DNA from 3 places in the Halobacillus naozhouensis genome. Region 1 is predicted to be linked to each of the others. Evidence: riboswitches for the same ligand, from Rfam matches in the RefSeq annotation. Region 1 holds a riboswitch; each other region holds the start of a gene.

The links. A riboswitch is a leader RNA that binds a small molecule or an ion and turns the genes downstream of it on or off. The one in region 1 is predicted to bind S-adenosylmethionine.
Region 2: another riboswitch for S-adenosylmethionine. It lies ahead of cobA (uroporphyrinogen-III C-methyltransferase); the one in region 1 lies ahead of sfnG (dimethylsulfone monooxygenase SfnG).
Region 3: another riboswitch for S-adenosylmethionine. It lies ahead of P9989_RS03280 (Na+/H+ antiporter NhaC family protein); the one in region 1 lies ahead of sfnG (dimethylsulfone monooxygenase SfnG).

The regions. Positions count from the first base shown of each region.
Region 1 covers NZ_CP121671.1:284,378-288,585, reverse strand. Annotated here, with positions in the region: gene P9989_RS01650 (NADPH-dependent FMN reductase) at 1-478, opposite strand, end outside; gene sfnG (dimethylsulfone monooxygenase SfnG) at 475-1,563, opposite strand; SAM riboswitch class I at 1,798-1,894, opposite strand; gene P9989_RS01640 (DUF4064 domain-containing protein) at 2,136-2,585, opposite strand; gene P9989_RS01635 (ABC transporter permease) at 2,608-3,564, opposite strand; gene P9989_RS01630 (ABC transporter ATP-binding protein) at 3,557-4,208, opposite strand, start outside.
Region 2 covers NZ_CP121671.1:2,585,823-2,590,030, forward strand. Annotated here, with positions in the region: gene P9989_RS13605 (uroporphyrinogen-III synthase) at 1-52, opposite strand, end outside; gene P9989_RS13610 (sirohydrochlorin chelatase) at 107-841, opposite strand; gene cobA (uroporphyrinogen-III C-methyltransferase) at 861-1,637, opposite strand; SAM riboswitch class I at 1,828-1,945, opposite strand; tRNA gene P9989_RS13620 (tRNA-Arg) at 2,248-2,321, opposite strand; tRNA gene P9989_RS13625 (tRNA-Gly) at 2,357-2,430, opposite strand; gene P9989_RS13630 (metallophosphoesterase) at 2,665-3,192, opposite strand; gene P9989_RS13635 (XTP/dITP diphosphatase) at 3,206-3,802, opposite strand; gene rph (ribonuclease PH) at 3,807-4,208, opposite strand, start outside.
Region 3 covers NZ_CP121671.1:617,722-621,929, forward strand. Annotated here, with positions in the region: gene nhaC (Na+/H+ antiporter NhaC) at 1-422, shown strand, start outside; gene P9989_RS03265 (CE1 family esterase) at 525-1,379, shown strand; gene P9989_RS03270 (hypothetical protein) at 1,471-1,845, opposite strand; gene P9989_RS03275 (hypothetical protein) at 1,891-2,052, opposite strand; SAM riboswitch class I at 2,088-2,189, shown strand; gene P9989_RS03280 (Na+/H+ antiporter NhaC family protein) at 2,264-3,568, shown strand; gene P9989_RS03285 (VCBS repeat-containing protein) at 3,607-4,208, opposite strand, start outside.

The DNA.
Region 1 (4,208 bases):
TTTGAACATCTTCATCCACCAGTTCTCCTTCACTGAAATGACCATTATGAACGTACACTCCTCCTGGTATAACATGTGCTCGGAAGTAATTAGCGAGTGGGTTCAATTGGTGATCGATCACTAAATAGTGGTGATAACTGCCTCCTGTCGCAATGAAACCAATAGCCTTGCCTCTTAACGAATCATTCGGAATTAAGTCAAAGACATTCTTCAAAGCCCCGGTCAATGAAGCTCGATAGACAGGCGTCCCAATGATCAATGCGTCAGCTTCAACAATTAAGTCTATTAGTGCTTTTGTATCATCTTCATATAACGACGGATCACGTCCATCACATAACGTAGTATCGTACTCACCGAGATGCACAAGCTTTGCTTCAGCCTCAGGCATAGCTTTCTTAGCCGCTTCAATAGCTCGTTTAACTGAAATCCACGTCTTCGAGCTTAACGTTACACTTCCTGACAGGCCTAACACCTTCATGCCAGAACTCCTTCAGCTTTAAGCTTTGCTTCCTTCTCTTTTACAAGCGGAATTACCTCCTTCCCGAAGCGCTCAAGATCCTGTTCATAATGAAAGTGTGCAGTTAGAATCAAATCGACACCTATTTTTTTTAACTCGATAATTTGATTTGCTACCTGTTCGGCTGTACCAATCAAGCCAGTCTTGAATCCGTCATTATATTGAACAAGATCTTTATAGCTGGAATTAGCCCACATGCCTTGCCTGTCCTGTGTGGATTGACCGGCTTCTTTTACAGACTGCTTAAACCCTTCGACTGCCTCATCATCTGCAGCGTGAACGATATCGTTTAACTGTTGATATGCTTCCTCTTCAGAATCCCTCACAATCGCGAAACCATGAGCTGCAAATTTCACCTCGCGCCCCTCTTGCTGTGCCAGCTCACGCACCTCATTAATTTGTTTTTGGAACCCTTCGAGTGTATTACCATTCATAAAGTAATAATCTGATACACGTGCTGCCATCTGTTTGGCCGCTGTAGAATTCCCTCCTTGGAAAATAGGAAGATTACCTCCCTGAACAGGTTTTGGTTTAGATGGCGCATCATTTATTTTGTAAAAATCGCCGCTGAATGCAGCTTTTTCTTTTGTCCAAAATTCACGAAGTACTCGAATAAACTCCTCAGAACGGCGGTATCGTTCATCATGCTCGAGCCAAGGTTCGCCGAAACCAGTAAATTCTTGTTTAAACCAGCCACTCACTACGTTAACAGCGGCTCTCCCCCCACTAATCTGATCCAGCGTCGACAGCATTTTGGCATACACGGCCGGATGCCATAGCCCGGGATGAACCGCCGAAATCAGCTGCAGGCGATCTGTAACGGCTGCCAATGCTGAAGCTAACGTGATTGCTTCGAGCTGGTATTCTGCTCCATAGCTTGCAAAAAACCTTGTTTGTAATAATGCTAAATCATAGTTCGAATCCTCAGCGATTTGTGCATATCTCTTATTCGCTTCAAAACTCCAATCCGTTTGCTGGGGCAGCTTTGATACCACTAACCCTCCACTTACATTCGGAACCCAATAAGCAAATTTTAAATTTCCCATAATTAAACCGTCTCCTTTCATAAGTAGACGGACACAATACGACCATGATACATTAATAATAATGGTCATAGATGTCCGTATTTCCCTTAGGCGGGTAGGACTTGAATGATCAGCAAAGGCAGAAGGTGTTGCAGCACCTTTTGCCTTTTTCATTCAATTAAAAAGCCCTCTCCTGCTTCACGAAGCAAGAAAGGGCGTATATAGTAGACGATTAAACATCCGTCTTACACGACCTTCTTATCTTCGGATGCAATCCACTGAATTTGGCACCATGCAAACGCTGGTTGCCGAGACTTCACAGGGTCAGTCCCTCCGCCTCTCTTGATAAGAAGATATCACTATTTAATTGAATGATTAGACCCTATCATAATAGTTAAATTACCTACTGTCAATCCGTTTTTTAAATATTTACATAATTATTGGAGTTAGTGAGCTTGTTCTCCAAATATTCATTTTTATGAATGAATATCATATTTGTTCTTCTTACAATACGAAGGTCCGCACATATGAGAAGTCTGTTTTTTCCGCAAAAAAAGCATGGGCAGCTGCCCATGCTTCTCCTTATGAATTAATTAATAACTTGCGGAAGAGCTTTCTCCTTCAATTGGCTGCTTCGTTTTCCTGACTAAAGCAACAATTCCCGCAATCAGAAAAGCAAGTCCGCCGAACAGTCCAAATCCGAGTGTTCCAACTGTTGTAACGACCCCTGTTATGATCAGGATAATCCCGGCCGCTTTCGGCTTTTTATTTCCTTTAAGGTAAACAATAGCCAAAATCCCCAGAATAATTGCCAATAAAGCAGAAATGATAATGACCCAGACTACAGATGCTACACCCTGCATTATTTGGTCAACAGAGAGTTGAGCTTGTTCAAAGTTTGGATCTTGATTCAACATACTCTGCATCTCTGCTCTCCATCCTTCATTATCCTGGATATTGAGAAAAACAAAGCTTAGTGCAGTTGCAATCCCATAAATAAGCAGTCCTATCACCACAAACACGGTTTCTACAATTCTTTTCATATAACTTACACTCCTTTACTGACTAAACATTCGTTATATCCCGCTTGGAGAAGAAAAACCAGGATAGACCAAGGAACAGCACTAGGTAAACCACAAGTATTGATACGGAAAAGGTTAAGGTTAAATCCGATATGACCGGTGTCCCTGTGAAAAATTGGTTCAAATTTGTGTTAGCAAACAGAATAAATTTTGCCCACTCTTTACTACTAAAAAAGCCCACTATCGCATTTCCCGACATCATTAGGAAAATCGCGATCCCAATTGCAAGTGAACTATTTCTAAAAATAGCAGAAATCATAAATGCGAAAGTTGCCATCATAATCAAATTCACAGAGCTCAATAGATATTGGGACAACGTAAACTGGAAAATCGCGGCCTGTTGGATTTCCTCCCCTTTCCAGTATAAATAAGGTTCCATAAAGTTTTCAAAGCCAAATAAAACAGAACCTGTTAGAAACGAGAGTACATATAAAAATAATAACATGGTCATCGCAAATACTAGCACAGAAACATATTTCGAGGCTAATATTTTCGTACGGGAAATCGGTCTGATCAGCAGTAATTTAATGGAACCCCATTTGAATTCATTCGCAATCATTCCCGCTGCTATAATAATCGTCAGTAGACTGATTATGGAAATATTCGCCCTATTGTCCTGAACAAAATTCCAAACATCATATCCGTCCGGCTCTACATTATTTTCGATCCGGTATTCATTCATAGTGATTTGCTTTTCGTTTATGGGTGCAACAAATTCCTGTTCCGCGGCTTCCTTCTGGAGCTGTTCATTTTCAGCTTTCAGTTCTTGCTTCCAGTTGTCTCCTGAGGCTTGCTGATCGTCGGTCATTGTTTGATCAACTTTCATAACAACACCGAATCCAATAATAAAGATTGCTAAAACGATATACATCACCCATGTAGCTATCTGGGAATAAGTCTTCATTTGTTCATTCTTAACTAGCTGGATAAAGTTACTCAATGCTTCCCTCTCCGATCAAGTCTAGAAATTTATCTTCCAAGGTAGAACGGTTCACGTTCACACTGTAGATATCAATATTTTGTTCGACAAGTTTCTGGATGACATTCGGAATCTCCGTCTTCCTGATTGAAAATACCAACTCATCTTTATGCTGAGTGACAGGCCCTTCTAAAATTTGCTGCAGGATTTCAAAAGCCTTCTCCATAGGATGTGCCTCAAGTGCTACTTCCTTTTGTTCCGACTGTTGTAAAGCATCATCCACAGACTGAATGGAAACAAGATCTCCATTTTTAATAATACCAATTCGGTCACACATCATTTCCATTTCAGATAAAATGTGGCTTGAGACAATAACTGCTACTCCTTCTTCAGCTGCAAGTCTTCTTATGTAAGAACGAATCTCACGAATTCCTGAAGGATCTAGTCCATTAGTGGGTTCATCAAGTATGAGAATGGAAGGATTGTGTAAAAGAGCCTGGGCAATCCCAAGTCGCTGCCTCATTCCTAACGAATATTTGGATACTTTATCTTTAATCCTTTTTTCAAGTCCTACGAGACGCACAACTTCATGTATTCTTTCCTTACTGATGCCTGGCATCATCCGTGAGTAATGAACAAGATTCTTCCACCCTGTCATAAATGGG
Region 2 (4,208 bases), 1.9 Mb from region 1:
CAGCACTTCGATCAGCAGCGACTCCAATAAGTTTTCCATCTAACCAGTTCATAACTCGTACTCCTTTCAATTAATTCCTTTCTTTCGCTGCTGAAGAATACATCAATTAGCCTCGCAAAGCTTCATTGACCCGGTCAGTCAAAGCATCAATCATAATGGGATGGTTACCAAGATATTGACACAACACCACCTGTTGACCTTTCTTCTGTACTTCATTGATTTTGGCTTCCATCGAACGCATAAGCAGCCCGGTAAACCATAGGTAGGGAATCACGAACGTTTGTGACCATCCTCCACGCTTAGAAGTTTGCAAACCATCATGAAAAGAAGGTGAACAGGCAGCTAAATAGCTCACATCGACATTAGCTGCGTCCGTTTTCGCCCTTAATTTACGTGCGATTTGTTCAATTGAATCTTTAGTCTCTGGATGACGGCTGCCTCTTCCAACTAGCAAGATGTTCATGTCTGATTGGTTGGGTACCTTTTTTTCCTGCACACGTTGAACCAAAATATCAATCACCCGATCCTGGACGCCGATCGTTCGTCCGTAAACGAGGTGAACTTGCGGATAGCGAAGTTTCGCTCGATCGATCTCTTCCGGTATATCACTGTAGTAATGACCTGCACTTAGCAATAAGACAGGTATAATAGCAACCTTCGTTGCTCCACGCCGTACAAGGTTCTCAATTCCTTGAGCCATATCCGGTTCTGCCAGTTCTAAGAAGCACGTTTCCTGAAGAGGAACGTCTACCCTTTTTTGGACGGATTGAAGGAAGGAAACAGCTTCTTTACGTGCCTTCTCAACTCGGCTTCCATGACTCACATATAAAACTGCTTCCATGCAAATATCTCCCTCGCTTTCACCCTACAATTGATGGCACATGAGTTTCTGTCTTGTTCTCAAGCTGTTCAAACCATTGCAGCTGTTCCCTCAGCTTCACGACCTTTCCCACAATAATTATTGAGGGATTCTTGAGGTCATTAGCCTTTTCTACAATATTCCTCAGGCTCCCTGTAACGGTACGCTGATGTGCTGTAGTTCCCCACTCCACCAGAGCTATCGGCGTTTCTGGGGGACGACCATGGCGGATGAGCCGCGCACAAATTTCGGGTAGCTTTTTCACACCCATATAAATACACAAAGTATCCATGCTTTTCACAACGTGCTCCCAATATTCTTCCTGATCATATCCATGTTTGTTCACCCCTGAAAGAAAAGCTACAGACGAGCTATAGTTACGATGTGTGACTGGAATACCAGCATAAGCTGGGGCGGCTACCCCAGACGATATTCCGGGAACGATTTCAAAAGGAATCCTATTCTTTGCTAATTCTTCCGCTTCTTCCCCACCTCGCCCAAAAACGAAGGGATCTCCTCCCTTTAAGCGGGTTACTGATTTACCTTGTAAGGCAAAGTTGCAAAGAAGTCTATTAATTGTTTTCTGATCCAAAGAGTGATTATCAGGCCGTTTACCACAATAAATCAGTTCAGCTTCATCCCCCGCTTCATTCAGTAATTCGGTGTTAATCAACCGATCGTATAAAATGACATCTGCTCGCTGAATGGTCTTCAAGCCCTTCACAGTTATTAATTCTGGGTCACCTGGTCCAGCACCGACAATATAAACTTTATTCATAAGTCCCCCCGGGTTCTCCTTGCACATGTAATTCATTGTAGTCCAAGGTATTTAGTTGGGTATAACGAAAACATCTTCCCGTATATATCTTCCTTCAATCCACATAACTCTTAGCGTTGAACACTAAAAAACCTCTCTTCTTATCAACGATAAGAAGAGAGGTTTTAACACATAAATTTAGCTACCTATCTCCTTATCTTTCAAATGCCGGAGCATCTGCTGGAATTGGCACAGTTTTCTGATGATCAATCATCAGACCCGTTGCCGAGGCTTCAAAGGGCCAGTCCCTCCACCTCTCACGATAAGAATGTGAAAATATGTTATTGAATTATTGGTATATATACTATCCACGTTTAGAAAAAATGTCAATAGAATATGGGAAAATTAACAACATTTAATATTTTCTGCAACAAAAATCGGGCAACTTATTTACTATTCGTGCTGAAGAAACTGCGGTTCTCAGTCCCTTAATGTATCCAACCTATTCTAACTTATTGGTTGCGATGTAATTGAAGCAACTAGTGCATACTGCTCAGCTCGAGTATTTCTTTTTTAAAACACAAAAAAGCCAGAATCCTTATGTATTAAGGATTCCGGCTTTTTCTTTTAGCGTCCCAGGCAGGATTCGAACCTGCGACCCACAGCTTAGAAGGCTGTTGCTCTATCCAGCTGAGCTACTGGGACAAGTCATAAGATTGTAGAATTATGTAGGATTAGAGTGGAGCGGGTGAAGGGAATCGAACCCTCATCATCAGCTTGGAAGGCTGAGGTTTTACCACTAAACTACACCCGCATTTACATTATATCATTAGCCACGTTTGGTCATGCCCTTACCTCTGCTAGCTTAGTCAAAGAAGTTGATCGGGCGGGCAACTCGAAGAACATTCGGTGAAGTTTCGCTCGTGGCTGAGGTTTTACCACTAAACTACACCCGCAAAACAATAAAGTTAATGAACGATTTATTTTTTCCGACAAGGATAATTATAGTAAAATACCGTGTCTTTGTCAACAACTCCGCAGCAAAGAGTTAATTCTTTGCTGCTAGAGATGTTTCCAACCTTAACTCTGGCATAGGTTTCCCAGTCACGTGATAATATTGAAGTTCGATCTTATCAAGTGTTTCCCATTCCATGATGGCGTAGGTCGGTTCTTCACGGTCCCTCGGCAATCTGGCACTGCCTGGATTAATGAACAGTTTGTCTTTCACTTTTTCTGCCCCTGCCATATGTGAATGTCCAAAACAAGCTACCTGAGCACCAAGTTCCTCTGCCCGATACGATAGTGGCATTAACGTTGACTTAATTTGGTGTAAATGGCCATGAACAACCAAAATAGTTAAATCACCAATAGACACTAATTGTTCATTTTCCATGTCGGTATCGAAATCACAATTACCTTTAGCGTAATGAAAACCTTCCAACTCTTCAGACTGGTAGCCGAGTTCTGAATCACCACAATGAATGAGCGCATCCACTTCATAACGGTAACGCTGTTTAATCTCCATCACTTCATTGGTTAATCCGTGCGTGTCACTAATAATTAGCACTTTTGGCATTACAAACACCTCTTTATGATAGATCCTGCAACCATTGTTCTATTTTTAGGATAGCATGCTTTCGGTGACTAATTGAATTCTTTTCCGCTGATGTATACTCTGCCATTGTTCGATGAGAATCACTTGGGATAAATATTGGGTCATAGCCGAAACCGTTGTTACCTGCTGGCTCCATAGCAATCCGCCCTTCACAAGTACCCCTTTCCACAAAAGTTTTATGGCCGGGACGTGCAACAGCGACTGCACATACGAAACGTGCTGTACGATCGTGTGCTGGAACGTGGCTCAATTCATCCATAACTTTTTCGATGTTCTTGCGGTCATCCTTGTCTTTTCCCGCATAACGAGCGGAGTAAATACCAGGAGCACCGTTTAGAGCATCAATTTCAAGACCGGAATCATCGGCAACGACAGGAATTTGGAATTGTTCAGCAATTGCCTCGGCTTTGATGACTGAATTTTCCTCAAAGGAGTCACCATCTTCAACTATATCAGCTATCTTCTGATCAAAATCAAGCAATGATTTTACTGTTATATGATATTTCGAAAACATCTCATCAAACTCGTCAACTTTACCCTTGTTTTTTGTGGCAATAACTAATTCTTTCATCGGATTATTTCTCCGAAACTGCTGATGATGTTTCAATGACATCAGCCCATTTTCCAATTGCATCTTTTTGCAGTTTAGTAAGCTCTGCCACTCCTTCTTGGGCCAGGGATATCATCTTCTGAAGTTGTTTCATTGAAAAAGTGGCTTCTTCTCCTGTTCCTTGAAGCTCCACAAATTCCCCTTGACCTGTCATGACAATATTCATATCCACATGGGCTTTGCTATCCTCTTCATAACAAAGATCCAGAATTTCTTCGCCATCAGGGAGGACTCCCACCGAAATAGCTGTTAAAAAGTCAGTCACAGGAAGCTTTTTTAATACTCCTTTTTCAACTAACTTGCCAAACGCAAGTACAACCGCAACGAAAGCACCAGTAATCGATGCTGTTCTCGTGCCGCCGTCTGC
Region 3 (4,208 bases), 330 kb from region 1:
TGGCACATGCGATCATTGAAGGGTTGAGGGACTTCCTAAGAAGCCGCGGGAATGTAATTTTATCCACGGTCCTCTCCTGTTTAGGGATCAATGTCGTTGTGGGGGAACAATACTTATCAATTATTTTACCTGGCCAAATGTTAGAAGAGTGCTATGAAGAAACCAATCTGCATCCGAAAAATATGTCACGTACGCTTGAAGATGCGGGAACCATGATTCATCCGCTCATTCCATGGGGAGTGACGGGCGCGTTTGTGATGACGACGTTGAATATAGGAATAGGCTACATTCCATTCGCGTTTATTTGCTTTATTTCCCCAATCTTTTCTATTATATATGGATTTACAGGATTTACGCTAACTCCTGTTGAGCAAGAAGACGTGGTGCATATAGAAGAACAGCAGTCGGTGTCTGGACCGTGAATCATGGGGGAGTTTACGAAAGACTTATTGGCGTGGAAGGTAATGTAAAGCCTTCCATGCTTTTTATGAAGTGATGGAATCTCTGTGGGAGGAGGAGTGTGTATGAATACATATAAAGAATCCATTGAATGTGAAGGGAAAGACCGAACTTTTTACTATAGTCTTCCTCAAACATTCACCAAACCTCTGCCTGTTTTATTTTGCTTTCATGGAGCCGGAAGCAATGCCCTTCATCATATGAAAATCACTAAGTTTCATGAAAATGTTGAAGAACAGCAAATGATCGCCGTTTTTCCTGAAGCGATTCAACTGAATAAATCGGATCAGATGAGCAGGCAATGGAATGAGGGAAGGCAGAAAAATCCTGCGCATGCACAGAATATTAACGATGTTGGTTTTGTAATGGAACTTCTTGGCTGGTTTAAGCAAAAATTCTCCATTAATGAAAATCGTATATATGCCACAGGATTTTCTAACGGCTCTTCTTTTAGTATGCGGCTCGCGATCGAATGTCAGAACGTGTTCGCAGGAGTGGGCGGGGTATCAGGGCCCGTCGCAGCAGAAGTAGCACAGAATTGTGAGTGGCATCATCCTATGCCGATGGTTTTCTTTATGGGGACAGAGGATGCCGTGGTTCCCTATGATGGTGTGGTTCAATCGGAGTCTATGGTCGACGGGTTGTTATCGGCAAACGATACAGCCTTGCTTTTTGCCAAATCCTGGCCAGAATCTGTGCTAGCATTGAAAGAAGAATTTCCTGTCGCCGATGGGGGTCTTATAACGAAACATACGTTTCATCAGCATGAGGGAACCGTTTATTATTCGATAAAAGGCGGAGGACACACATGGCCTGGAGGTCCTGAATCGCAGGCTTCTGCTATGGCAGGAAAGGTGCATTCAAATCCGGATGCTACGCAATTTATTTGGAATTATCTGAGGAATTTTAAGAGGGGATAGGAATCTAGAGGAGAGTTCACGTTGCCAATCCTCTGAATCTTAATGCTAAAAAAGCAGCTCAGCGAGAGCTGCTTTTTTGGTGGTTGGTTATCTACAGAACTGATAATGCAGCGATGGCTGTCAACGGAAGGATCAGTCTTCCAATGCCGCCATACCCTCCATAACCATAAGGATAGCCGTAACCATAACCATATCCACCGTAACCATAGCCAGGGTATCCGAATCCGCCCCATAATCTTGAATTTTCCTCCGACTGTCCTTCAGCTAAAGTCATGTGAACGTTTTCCATATCAACATGATCAATACGACCTTGAAAAGAGTCACCAAATACGGTTTGAATATGCACATTTTTATTTTTGTGCTGATTGCAGACGTGATACATATGCTCTAAATGCTGCGGATCAGCAACCATATTCCCCATATGATTAGCGTTCATGTAATTGGCATTCATATAATTTGAGTCCATTTCTAAACTCCTCCTGTTCTCTATAACAATCTCCTTATAGGTTATTCAACTATGGGCTACTTGTGTATCGGTCAAGTAAATATAGGCCCCTTTCCCGATTACCAATAATTCCAATATCCCCCACCTCAGGTCATCCAGTTTCTGGATGACCTGAGGTGGGGGGATTTCCCAGTTTTCTGAATTTCTTGTGTTCGGATTTGTTTTCATGTAAAGTATGAAATGGACTTTTTTAAATCAATATATTCTTATCAAGAGAAGCAGAGGGGCTGGCCCGGTGAAGCTTCAGCAACCACCTTTAGGAATGGTGCTACATCCAGCAAGTACGTATACTTGATAGATAAGAAGGAACAGACTGATTGACCAAGCCTTCTTCATTCAAGAAGGCTTTTTAATTTGGACTGACCAAGGAGGTTAAATAATGGAACAACAACATAAAGGAAATGCCTGGGCATTGCTTCCTTTTGCTATATTCATCTTATTATTTATCGGTTCTGGCATTCTGACAGGCGACTTCTATAAAATGCCTGTTTTAGTTGTCTTATTTGTGTCTATTCTTGTCGCATTAGTCATGAATCGAAAAACTAACTTTCAAACGAAGATTGACCAGCTGAGCGAAGGCGGGGGACACCCTAATATCATTCTTATGGTAGTGATTTTCCTGCTGGCCGGCGCTTTCGCCAAAGTAGCTGAAGGGGTAGGAGCGGTAGATTCCACTGTAAATATGGGGCTCTCTTTCCTGCCAGGGAACTTAATTATTGTCGGACTGTTTATTATCGGATGTTTCATTTCTATCTCAATGGGGACCTCTGTTGGAACAGTGGTAGCTCTGGCTCCGATTGGCTTAGGTATAGCTGAGCAGACAGATATTCACGTCGCTCTCGCAATGGGGACGATTATTAGTGGTGCGATGTTTGGCGATAACTTGTCGGTTATTTCTGACACAACCATTGCTTCTGTAAGAACTCAGGGAGCAGAAATGAAAGATAAATTTAAAGCCAACTTCTTCATTGTACTGCCTGCTGCGGTCATAACGGCGATCATTTTCTACGTGATGACGGCTGATGCTTCAGGTGCGATCCAGGAAGCGAAGTCTTTTAATTTTATAAAAGTATTGCCTTATTTGGCTGTACTCGTATTTGCTATTGCCGGGGTCAACGTCATTTATGTACTATTTGGGGGCATCTTATTTGCTGGGGCCGTCGGACTCATTCTAAATGAAATCGCCTTGATGGATTTCGTCACATTAATCAGTGATGGATTTGCAAGTATGTTGAATCTATCAATAATGGTCATTCTCTTAGGCGGTCTCGTTGAATTAATTAAGCAAAATGGCGGGATTGAATTTCTGCTCAGAAGCATCAGCAAGCGAATTAATAGTGACAGAGGCGGCGAGCTTGGCATCGCAGCATTAGTAAGTACGGTTAACTTATCCACGGCCAATAATACGATTTCGATTATTACGACTGGGCCTTTGGCAAAACAGATCTCTGAGCGCTTTAACATTTCACCGCGTCGTTCAGCGAGTGTGCTGGATATTTTCGGAAGTACGATACAAGGTCTGCTTCCATATGGTGCGCAAATGCTAGCAGTGGCAGGCGTTGCCAGTATTTCGCCTGTAGCGATTGTCCCGTACTGCTTTTATCCGATGTTAATAGGGATCTCGGGATTACTGGCCATTGCTTTCAGGTTCCCGCGCTTTACGATCTTAAATGAAAAAAAATGAAGATAAAAAGGAGCCGCGCTGGCTCCTTTTTAATTTTATTAAATGGAATTTGCCCCATAAATCGCTACATACTGTAGGTTGTTCATCACTGTAAATTGTTGCCCATTCCAGCTAAGAGGAGTTTGCACAACGCCTAACCCATCTGCATGGTACCTCCCCGCAATTTCCTGAAAGGCAAACAATTCGTACACTCCATCTCCGTCAAAGTCGACTGGATAAAGAACATTCAACCCAGAAACCCAGCCTTCAAGCGGCTCTTTCAATGTTCCATCACTATTATAAATCTCAGATAAATATTCTTCTCCTTTGTTCTGAATGTCAATCGTGAACGTTAGATCAAGGGTTTTGTTAATAACGTCTACCTTGTAATTATTTCTATAGATGACATCGAACACAAAAAAGTCGTTGAACGTCTCATAATTAAAAAGTTCCCTCGCTTGATTATTCAAAAATGAGTATGCGTAATAATAACCATAGCCGCCGCTTCCACCTGATTGAATACTAACCAAAATATCGTCAACATGTTCCCCAGTAAAATCTCCTAAGAAGAGCGTTGGCTGATAACCTGCATTTGATTCCAAGGGGATACTGTACGAAGCATTCGTTCTCCCATCTTGAATCACGAGTGTAATGTCAGTCA